2 linked regions of the Actinocatenispora thailandica genome follow. The protein of the gene in region 2 interacts with the protein of the main gene of each other region in a pairwise test. Links are inferred from orthologs where the notes say so. Each region holds a gene or a part of one and is shown on either strand. Other genes may lie near its edges.

Region 1 (4,470 bases), 860 kb from region 2 along the record:
GCCGGTGCGCACCCCGGCCCGCATCAGCGTGACCAGGTCCGGCCACAGCCGCGCCCAGGTGTCGGCGGACAGCTCGTGGCCCGGCCGGTACGGCGAGATGCGGTGCCGGAACAGGATCTCCGCGCGGTAGATGTTGCCCACCCCGGCCAGCACCGTCTGGTCCATCAGCAGCTGGCCGACGGCCACCCGGGACCGGGCGATCCGGCGGTACGCGGTGTCCGGGTCGGCGTCGGGTCGCAGCGGGTCGGCACCGAGCCGCGCGTACAGCGCCTTCTGGTCGGCCGGGGTGTGCAGCTCGCAGGCGTTGGGGCCGCGCAGATCCAGCCACCCGTCGGCGGTCTCCACCCGCAGCCGGACCGCCCCGGTCGGGGCCGGCGCGGCCCCGCTGCCGGTGAAGAACTTGCCGGCCAGCCCCAGGTGCACGTGCAGCCGCAGCAGCTCGCCACCGCCGGTGCGGTAGCGGTGGTAGAGATGCTTCCCGTACGCGTCGGTGCCGGTCAGGGTGGCCCCGTCGAGCCGAGCGGCGCCGGCCGCGAACCGGCCCTGCGGGCTGGACACCCGCAGGGCGCTGCCGCGCAGCAACCGCCGGTGCTCACGCGCCAGCCGATGAATCGTGTGCCCCTCCGGCACCGCGCCTCCCCCTCGCCCACCCGAAAGCCGCGGCAACTCTAGCGCGCACCGGCGGCGGCGCGGGCAGCCCGGGAACGCGGTCAGCGGCTGCCGGTGTCGGTGCCGGCGGCGAGGGCGGCGAAGTAGTCGACGAGGTGGCGCTGCCCGATGGGGGTGCCGACCATGTCCCGGCCGAGCGACTCGCAGAAGAACCGCAGGAACCCGGACGCGTTGCGGTTGATCGGGCGCAGCGCCGCGGACAGCGCCTCGACCGGCCAGTACGGCAGGTGCCACGGTCGCCGACGACGCCCGAGTACCCGCTGGGCCAGTTCGACGATCTCCGCGGCGGTGTAGGTGTCCGGCCCGCCGAAGCCGAACTCCTGGTCGACCAGCGCCGAGTCCCGGATCGACTCGGCGACCAGGTCCCCGATGTCTCGCGGGTGCACCGGGTTGATCCGGTACCGACCGTCGCCGAACACCATCCCGGCCCCGCGCGCGGCCAGCCGGAAGATCTCGGCCATGTCGTTGAACGCGCCGGTCGGCCGCAGCACCGTCCAGGTCAGCCCGCTGTCGACCAGCCGGTGGGTGAACTCCTCGCGCGGGCGCAGGATCGGCACCCGTTCGGCCAGTTCCGCGGCGTGCAGCACGCTGACGAACAGGAATCGGCCCACCCCGGCCTCGCGCGCCCGGGCGAGGATGTTCAGGTTCGCGCCGAGATCGACCTGCTCCGGCGTCGGTTTGCCGCGCAGCGTGCGCAACCCGACGGACGACACCACCACGTCGACGTCGTCGCAGAGCCCGGCCAGCGTCTCCGGCCGGGTCGCCGCACCCACGAACACCTCGTCGCAGGCCGGCCGGATCGGGTCGAGCCGGCGCGGGTCGCGGGCGAGAGCCCGCACCCGGAAGCCCGCGTCGTGCAGCGCGACGGCGATGTTGCGGCCGAGGTACCCGGTCGCTCCGGCGACCAGTACTCGGGCGTTGCGGTCCATCCCGGCTCCTTCGGTGAACGTGGCGATCAAGGCGGCGCAAGGCCGGCGAGCGGCGCGATCAGCGCGGCGCGAGGCCGGCGAGCAGCAGGTCGGTGGCGGTGCGCGCGGCCGGTTCGGCCGCGACGCCGGCGGGGTCGACGAGCCACTGCAGCAGGACCCCCTCGACCAGGCCGACGAGTACCGCCGGGGTCTGCTCGGGCACGTCGGGGCGCACCGCGCCCTCGGCGGCGGCGTCGTCGAGCAGCACCGCGACCAGCCGGCGGTACTCCGCGTAGATCCGGGCGAAGTCGACGGTGCCGGTGCCGGGGCCGCGGACCGCCCAGAAGTCGAACACGATGCGGGCCAGTTCCGGCTCGGCGGTCGCCCCGGTGACCATGGCGCGCACCAGTGCGTGCAGCCGGTCGAGCGCCGGGCCGTCCGCTTCGACGATGGCCCGGACGCCGTGCAGTGCCTCGTCGGCGAACCGCTCGAACGCGGCGGCCAGGATGTCGTCCCGGCTGGTGAAGTAGAGGTAGATGGTGCCCTTGGCGACCCGCGCCTGCCGGGCGACGTCCTCGATCTTGGTCGGGTGGTAGCCGTCGCGGGCGAACACCCGGATCGCCGCGTCCAGGATCTCGGCACGCTTCTCGTCCTTGTTCACGGGTCGCGGGCTCACCGTCGCCTCCTTGATGACTGACCAGCCAGTCATCAATATACCCACCACTACCCGGCCGCACCAGCGGCGGGTGGTGGTGGAGGTGTCGGTCAGCCCGCGCGGTGTTCGGTGACGACCGGACCGCCGGGCCGCCAGCGCCGGACCACCATGCCCTCGTCGCCACCGAACCGCACCGTGGCGGCATGCTCGACGTCGAGCGCGAACAGGTGGTAGTCCCCGGTCGGGTGCCAGCCGATCCGCGCCTCGATCGCCGCACAGTACCGCTCGCGCGGGTCCGGGTCGGTCACCTCGACGGCCCGCCCGTCCAGCTTGATGTCGCCGCCGGCGTTGTCCTTGTCCGCCGGCAGGCTGTGCACCGTCAGGCGCGGGTCGCGGCGCAGGTCCAGTGCCTTGCGCGAGCGCCACATCATGCCGAGCATCAGGTCACCGGCGGCGAAGTCGACCTCGCACGGGCTGATCCGCGGTGCCCCGTCGGACCGGATCGTGCCGAGCAGCACCAACTGGTCGGCGGCGAACCGGTGCCGCGCCGCCGCGGCGAGCTCCGGGCACCGTACCGAGAATTCCTGCCATCGCATGCCACCGACGCTAGGCCGGCGGCCTGACAGGTGATGTCAGGTTCGCCGGGCCGATCCCGGACCCGCCGGTGCCGACCCGGCGGGCGTCAGAGCTTCGGGAACCAGAGGGCGATCTCGCGCTCGGCCGAGGCGGTCGAGTCCGAGGCGTGGATCAGGTTCTCCCGGTTGGACAGGCCGAAGTCGCCGCGGATCGTGCCCGGAGCCGCCTGCCGCGCGTCGGTCGCGCCGGACAGGGCGCGAACCACCGCGATCGCCTCGTCGCCGGACACCACGAGCGCGAGCAGCGGGCCGGAGGTCATGAACTCCTTCAGCGGCGGGTAGAACGGCTTCGCCACGTGCTCGGCGTAGTGCGCGTCCGCCAGCGCCGCGTCCATGGTGCGCAGCTCGGCGGCGTCGATCCGCAGCCCCTTGCGCTCCAGCCGGCCGAGAACCTCACCGGTCAGGCCGCGCCGGACGGCGTCCGGCTTGATCAGTACGAGCGTGCGCTCGGACACGGATCCTCCCCACAGGATGTGACGGTGCGGCGGTCGCCACACCCGGGGCGGACACGGTGCGTTCCCGCTGCCCCCGGGGCGAGCCTAACGAACGGTCGGCACCGGCCAGGCAAGGCCCGGGTGACCAGGTACTTTTCCGGACAAACCGCTGTGAAAAACCCCACGCACCTACCGACCTGCCGGCACATCGGCGCTGGTCAGCGGCACCATGACCGGACCGCGTTCAGTTTCCTTTCAGGTCTATTGGGTACCAACTACGCAATGAGCTCCAGCACTACTACCAGCGACCGTACCGGCACCGACAGCACACCTGCCGGCGCGACCACCGGCGCCGCGATCCAGGCCAGCGGCGCCGCCGCGGCCCGGGCGACCGGCGGCTTCGGCCAGCGGCGCCGCTACCACGAGGTCGACCTGCTCCGGCTGGTCGCCGCGCTGGGGGTGCTCGGGTTCCACTTCCTGTTCCGGGCCAGCACCACCGATCCGGTGTTCTCGCACACCGGGTTCCACGACCCCGGCGGCATCTTCCACTACGGCAACCTCGGCGTCCCGCTGTTCTTCGTGATCAGCGGCTTCGTCATCCTCAACAGCGCCTGGAACCGCACCCCGATCCGCTACCTGTCGTCCCGGATCGGCCGGCTCTACCCGGCGTTCTGGACCGCCTGCACGTTCACCGCGCTGATCATGGCGTTCGACCCGACCGGCCGGTTCAGCGTCTCGTTCGGCCAGTGGCTGCAGAACCTGTCGATGGCCTCCGAGGCGTACGGCGTGGACTACGTCGACGGCGTGTACTGGACGCTCACCATCGAGCTGGCCTTCTACCTGATCATCCTCGCGTTCGTGCGGATCGGGATCACCACCAACCGGGTCATCGCGTTCGGCCTCGGCTGGCTCGCCATCTCGATGTTCGCCCTGCACCACCCCGCGCCGGACTGGCTGAACCTGATCCTGGTGCCCGCCTGGGCGCCGTACTTCGTCGCCGGCATGTTCTTCGCGCTGGTCGCCCGGGACGGCTGGCGCGCCAAGTACGTGCCGCCGCTGCTCGTCGCCTACGCCGGGTGCGGCCGCTACGCGATCCACTACTTCCACGCCCAGACCGACTACTACCACGTGCTGTTCAGCCCCTGGGTGGTGGCCGCGGTGATCACCGC
Region 2 (6,024 bases):
GACTATCCGCCTCGCGTCTGCCTCGGCGTTCGTGGCCGATGCGACGCGCCGCCCGGCCTGTCCGCGGCACCGTCGCCGGCACCCGTACCGGTGCTGGTGGTGGCACCGTCCGTGTCGGCGCAGGGCGCGGCGGCGTCACCGGGTGGCGCGTCGGCGGGTGCCCCAGCGGCGTCCGGGCACGGCAGGTCGTCCGGCGCCGCAACGCCGTCCGAGACCGCAGGTCCGCCCGGGCGTGGCGCGCGGTCCGGAGTGTCGTCCGAGACCGGGGCACCGCCCGGGCGTGGCGCGCGGTCCGGGGCCCGGGCGTCGTCCGGGGTGTCGTGGGCCGGGGTGACGGAGCCTGGCTGGCTGCCGCGGCGCCGGGTACGGCCGGCGGCGAGCCGCCAGGTGTCCCGGCCGGCCGCCTTCGCCGCGTAGAGCGCGTCGTCGGCCGCGTCGAGCACCTCCTGGCCGGTACCGCCGTGATCGGGGTAGACGGCGATGCCGACCGAGACGGTCACCTGGATCTCCCACGGCTCCCGGCCGTCCGGCGCGGCGATCGGCACCCGCAGGTCACGGACCGCGGCGCAGATCCGTTCGGCCAGCGCGACGGCGCCGGCCCGGTCGGTCTCCGGCAGCAGCACGACGAACTCCTCGCCGCCCTGCCGGCAGGCCAGGTCGATCTCGCGGATCTCGGCCCGGATCCGCTGCGCGAACGCGACCAGTACCGCGTCGCCGGCCGAGTGCCCGTAGGTGTCGTTGACCTCCTTGAACCGGTCCAGGTCCATCGCGAGTACCGACAGCCGGCGCTCGAACCGGGTGGCCCGCTCCACCTCGTTGGCCAGCGCGACCCGCAGGTACCGGTAGTTCCACAGCTCGGTGAGCGGGTCGGTCAGCGACAGCCGCTCGGTCTCCTGGTGCAGCAGCACGTTGTCCACCGCGACCGCCGCCTGGCCGGCGAAGGTACGCAGGGTGCCCAGGTCGGCGTCGTCGAAGTCGTCCTGGCCGAGCCGGTCGTACAGGGCGAGCACGCCGCGCAGCTGCCCGTGCTCCCCGTCGCCGCTGTCCGCGGTACCGGTCGGGTTCGGCCGGGCGGACCCCGAGAACGGGACCGCGATGTAGGTCCGGCAGCGCGGTTCGGTCGGCGCCAGCACGATGCCGTCCGCCCGGCCGCGGCGCGGCTCGCCGCCCTGGGCGACGCCGCCGAGCAGCCCCTCACCGAGCGCCACGTGGATCGACGACAGCGACCTGATCCGCCCGTCGAAGCCGTCCGCACACCGCGCGACCAGCTGGTTCGGGTGCGCCCCGTCCGGCCCGTCGACCAGCAGCACGACGCCGGACTGGGCGCCGGTGGCCGCCATCGCGGTCTCCAGGATCACCGACAGGATGCCGTCCAGGTCGTGCGTGTTGGACAGCGTGTCGCCGAGCATGCCGAGGTTGCCGCGCAGCTGGTCCCGGCTGGCGGTCAGCGCCTGCACGTACGCCTGCATCTCCCGGGTCATCCGGTTGAACGTGCTGGCCAGCTGGCCGACCTCGTCCCGGCTGCGCACCGGTACCCGGGCCGCGAGGTCACCGCCGGCGACCCGGTCGGCGGCGCCGGCGAGTTCGGCCAGCGGCCGGGTGGTGGAGTTGGCCAGCCACCAGGCCGCGCTCACCGCGACCAGGCCGGCGAGGACGACGACACCGATCAGCACCGCGTACAGGGTCTGCGAGTCGGAGCGGCTGGTGGACAGCGCGAGCCGCAGCGGTTGCTCCGAGCGGGCCGGCGCCAGCCGCACGAACACCCCGTCGCGGGTGGGTTTGACCTGGTCGCCGTGCAGCCCGCGGGCGGTGCTCGCGATGGCGTCGGCCCGCACCGCGGTCTCGGTGGACAGCGGGTCGCCGGCGGACAGCAACGTCACGTCCACCCCGGTCGAGGCGCCGAGGTGGGCGACGAACGCCCGGTCCACCGGTACCGCGGCGACGACCTGGCCGATCGACCGGCCGCGCTGGTCGGTCAACCGGACCCGGGCGGTCAGCGAGTGCGGGCGCTCGCCACCGGCGGGGAACGCACCGGCGCAGTCGGCGGACGGCCCGAGCAGTTGTCCGGCGGTGGACCGGACCATGCCGTGCTGGTCGGTGATCTGGACCGCGCTGGCGAGCCGGGTGGCCACGCCGTCCCGGGCGGCGCTCGCCTGGTCGGCGGCGGTACCCCCGCCGTACAGTCGGGCGGCGATCTGCGCCGCGGACCGCAACTCGTGGCAGGCCGCGTCGACGGTGGTCCGCACGGTCGTGGTGGCGACCTGCAGCCGCTCGACCGCGCGGCGGTTGCTGACCTCGGACACGGTGATGCCGACGAACACCGCACCGATCAGCACCGGCCCGAGTACGACGGCGAGGAACGCCGCGGTGAGCCGCGCGCGCAGGGTCACCCCGTCCTCCGATCCTCGGCCGCCCGGTGGCACCGGCGCGGCACGATTGCCCAAGAGGCCCTGCCTCGGGACCTCTGACAGGTCAGCTCGCGATGAGCGGTCGGCACCCGACGTCATTGTGGACTGCCCGCAGCCGGCCGCCGATCGGTGATCCGGGCACCGTCCGGCGACTCGCAGTGCGATGCTGTCACAGCACGCGCAGGCACCCCTACCCCGGCAAGGTTGGATCCAGCGAAGATGCACGCAGTTTCGGATAAGTCGGGCATTCGTGAGGGGTTGCTCGCGGCGCGCCGGGGCATGTCCCCCGGACACCGAGCCGCGGCCGACGCCGCGATCCGGGCTGCCGCTGTCGCGCTGCTGCGCGCCGGGCGCCCGGTGGGTCGACCCGCGGTGCCCGATGCCCGACGTACCGTGACCGGCTACGTGCCGACCGATCTGGAGCCGGGCGGCCCGGAGCTACCGGAGTCGCTGCGCCGCTGGGGCGATCGGGTACTGCTGCCGGTGCTGCGCTCCGACCTCGACCTGGACTGGTCGGAGTACACCGGCCCGGACTGCCTGCAGCCGGCCCGCTGGCGGCTGTGCGAACCGTCCGGGCCCCGGCTCGGTCCGGGCGCGGCGGCTCGCGCGGCGGTACTGTTCGTCCCCGCGCTCGCGGTGGACCGGCACGGCAACCGGCTCGGCCGGGGCGGCGGCTCGTACGACCGGGCGCTGTCCCGAGTGCCCCGGCGCGCCCTGGTCGTGGCGCTGCTCTACGACGGGGAACTCGTCGACGAGTTGCCCACCGAGCCGCACGACCGGCCGGTCAACGCGGTGCTCACGCCCGGTGGCGGGCTCGCCAGGATCACCGGATCGGGCGTGTCTACCCCGCCACCCCGGGTGGACGCCGGGCCCCGTCATGGCGGATGATTAGCACTCAGAAATAGAGAGTGCCAGCGGAGGCAAAGGGTGCCCACCTACCAGTACGTCTGCACCGAGTGCGGTCACACGCTTGAAGCGGTCCAGTCCTTCAGCGACGGCCCGCTCACCGAGTGCCCCGACTGCGGCGGTCGACTGCGCAAGGTCTTCTCGGCGGTCGGCGTCGTGTTCAAGGGCTCCGGCTTCTACCGGACCGACTCCCGATCCTCGTCGACTGCGTCGTCGGCCGCGGCCACCTCGTCCAGTTCCTCGGACGGCAAGGGCGCCGGGGACGGCAAGGGCAAGAGCGGGGATTCGGCGAAGAGCGGCAGCGACTCCGGTTCGTCCGCGTCGAGCGCCTCCTCGTCCGGCTCGTCGAGTTCGGCGGGCGGCAAGTCCGGCAGTTCGGGCAGCGGCGGTTCCGGCAAGGTCGCTGCCAGCGCCTGACTCCGGCCCGGCGCCGACGGCGGCGCCAACCGCTCCCAAGGTTCGTCCACCAGGGCGTCGCGCTGTGCGCGGCGCCCTTCCGCGTATCCGCGCGCCGGCTGGATGGGCGCCGACCGGGGTGGGCGCCGACCGGGGTGGGCGCCGGCGCGGTGACGGTCGGCCCCCACCGGTGGACACCCGTAGCACGGACCGCAGCCGGTCCTTACTGATATCCACAGCGTTGTCCACAGGCCAGCGTGGGCGGTGGATACCCGACCTAGCGTTCGCGGCGAACCCCCGAGGCCGGTTCGGGGCGACGCCGGACGCGTGCCGGCAGCAGCGCACCCGAGCCGACCCCTCAGTCGCGGACACCGTCGTGTCCCCAGCCCGAGGAGCTGCTGTGTTCCCAGGACGTGAGCGCGCTTCCCGGCCGCGCCGGTGCAAGACCGAGCGGCTCGATCCGATCCGCTGGTCGGCCCGCCGCCGCTCCCGGCTGCTGCGCGCGGGCGCGGTCACGGTGCTGTTGCTGCTGGCCGCCGGCGTGCTGGCCACGGGCAGCGGCGCCGCCGCGGACGACGGCCGGTGCCCCGCCCGGCCCACCCCGGCCCCGAGCCACCGGCCCGCGCCGGGAAGCAGCGTCCCGGCCGGCTCGGTCGGCGTCGCCGTGCCGATCGGCGGCGCCGGCGTCGGTGGTCTGGTGCACCCCGGCGATCGGGTCGACCTCACCGTTACCGTCACGACTGACCCGGACAGTGCCGATACCGACACCCAGCGCGATCCGGCCGAGCTTCTGGTCCGCGATGCGCTCGTCCTCCGGGGGACGACCGGCCATTCTGCGGACATGACGGGAGGATCCGTGGTCTATTTGGCGATGACCGAACAACAGGCGCGTCGGGTGGCGGGAGTGGCGCCGTCGGCCCGGATCGGACTCACCCTCCGACCCGGCTGACCGGAGCCGCCGCCCCCGGCACCGCACCGGCTACAGCATGAGGAGAACGAGAGCGGTGCTCAAGGGTTTCCGGGACTTCGTCCTGCGCGGCAACGTGGTCGATCTGGCCGTCGGCATCATCATCGGTGCGGCGTTCACGGCCGTGGTGAATTCGCTGGTCAGTGATCTGCTCACGCCGTTGATCGCGGCGATCTTCGGCAAGCAGGACTTCAGCAAGCTCTACTTCACCTGGAACGGCAGCCAGTTCAAGTACGGCAACTTCGTGAACGCGGTGCTCTCCTTCCTGATCGTCGCCGCGGTGGTCTACTTCCTGGTCGTCATCCCGGTCGACAGGCTGCTGCAACGGTTCCTGCCGAGCAAGGTGGACGCACCGAAGCGGGACTGCCCGCAGTGCCTGTCCACCATTCCCGCCGCCGCGACCCGGTGCGCGTTCTGCGCCTCCGAGGTGCCGCCGGTCCTGGAGAACCCGATCACGCACTGATCGGCGCGGCCCGGCGCGGGGCTGGACTCAGCCAGGCTGTCGACGGTCCCCGGCGAGATCGGATCGCCCAGGCAGCGGGCGAGATCGGGTCGCCAGTGCGTGCTGCGAGATCGGGCCGCCGGGGCGCGGTCCGAGATCGGACGGCCGGGGCGCGGTCCGAGATCGGGCCGCTCGGCGGCGGGCGAGATCGGTGCGCCCGACCGGGCGCACCGTCAGTCCCAGTGCGGCGGGCGTTCGGCCAGCAGCCGGTCGTCGTTGCTGTCCGGGCGTTCGCCCCAGCCGGCGTCGGTGTCGTCGCGCGTCTGGTCGGGCAGGATGTCCAGGTCCTCGTCGAGGGCGACCTCGCGGTCGTCGCCATTGTCCGCCACTGCCCGACTCCTGTCCGCGTGCGCCGGCCACCGCCGGCGGGAAAGCCACCGGTAGCCAGCGTATCCGGCCCGGCCGGCCCGATCCGCCGACAGACTGGGAGGGTGATCGACAGGACACGCACCGCGCGCCGCTCGGATCGCCCCGAAGGCCCCGCGGCGGCAGCCATCGCCGCGAGGTCGACCGACGTACCGGTCGGCGGCCCGCCGCGACGCTGGCCGCAGTCGTTCGCCGACCGACTGGCTGCCCCGCTGCCCGGGCTGCCGCAACTCGCCCGGCTGGTACGGGCGAGCCGGCCGCTCGCGTCGGTCGGTGACGTGGACCGGATCCCGATCCGGCGCGACGGCCTGCCGGCGTTGCGGGCCGACACCACCGCGGTGACCTGGGTCGGCCACGCCACGTACGTGCTGGACATCGGCGGGCTGCGGGTGCTCACCGACCCGGTGTGGTCGCGCCGGATCCCCGGGGTGCGACCCCGGTTCGTCCCGCCCGGGGTGGCGCTGACCGAGGTCACGCCG

What was found.
Region 1: the proteins of Athai_RS02115 (region 2) and ndk interact in binary tests that used the Escherichia coli proteins (3 or more experiments, as listed by UniProt). The link is inferred for Actinocatenispora thailandica from one-to-one orthologs.

The regions. Positions count from the first base shown.
Region 1 is NZ_AP023355.1:1,308,609-1,313,078, reverse strand. The notes cover bases 1,627-4,470. They hold ndk (nucleoside-diphosphate kinase), read right to left. Parts: upstream 3,338-4,470; coding sequence 2,915-3,337; downstream 1,627-2,914. Other genes in these bases: Athai_RS05800 (acyltransferase family protein), read left to right, coding at 3,584-4,470; Athai_RS05810 (pyridoxamine 5'-phosphate oxidase family protein), read right to left, coding at 2,343-2,828; Athai_RS05815 (TetR/AcrR family transcriptional regulator), read right to left, coding at 1,657-2,253. Outside these bases: Athai_RS05825 (Fpg/Nei family DNA glycosylase), read right to left, coding at 1-630; Athai_RS05820 (SDR family oxidoreductase), read right to left, coding at 711-1,598. UniProt on the Escherichia coli protein: Major role in the synthesis of nucleoside triphosphates other than ATP. The ATP gamma phosphate is transferred to the NDP beta phosphate via a ping-pong mechanism, using a phosphorylated active-site intermediate.
Region 2 is NZ_AP023355.1:450,977-457,000, reverse strand. Bases 1,690-4,461 are described here. They hold Athai_RS02115 (5-formyltetrahydrofolate cyclo-ligase), read left to right. Parts: upstream 1,690-2,627; coding sequence 2,628-3,296; downstream 3,297-4,461. Other genes in these bases: Athai_RS02105 (RcpC/CpaB family pilus assembly protein), read left to right, coding at 4,228-4,461; Athai_RS02110 (FmdB family zinc ribbon protein), read left to right, coding at 3,336-3,731; Athai_RS02120 (diguanylate cyclase), read right to left, coding at 1,690-2,390. Outside these bases: more of Athai_RS02120, read right to left, coding at 3-1,689; more of Athai_RS02105, read left to right, coding at 4,462-4,659; large conductance mechanosensitive channel protein MscL, read left to right, coding at 4,697-5,140; Athai_RS02095 (hypothetical protein), read right to left, coding at 5,353-5,508; Athai_RS02090 (MBL fold metallo-hydrolase), read left to right, coding at 5,611-6,024. UniProt on the Escherichia coli protein: Involved in the removal of 5-formyltetrahydrofolate.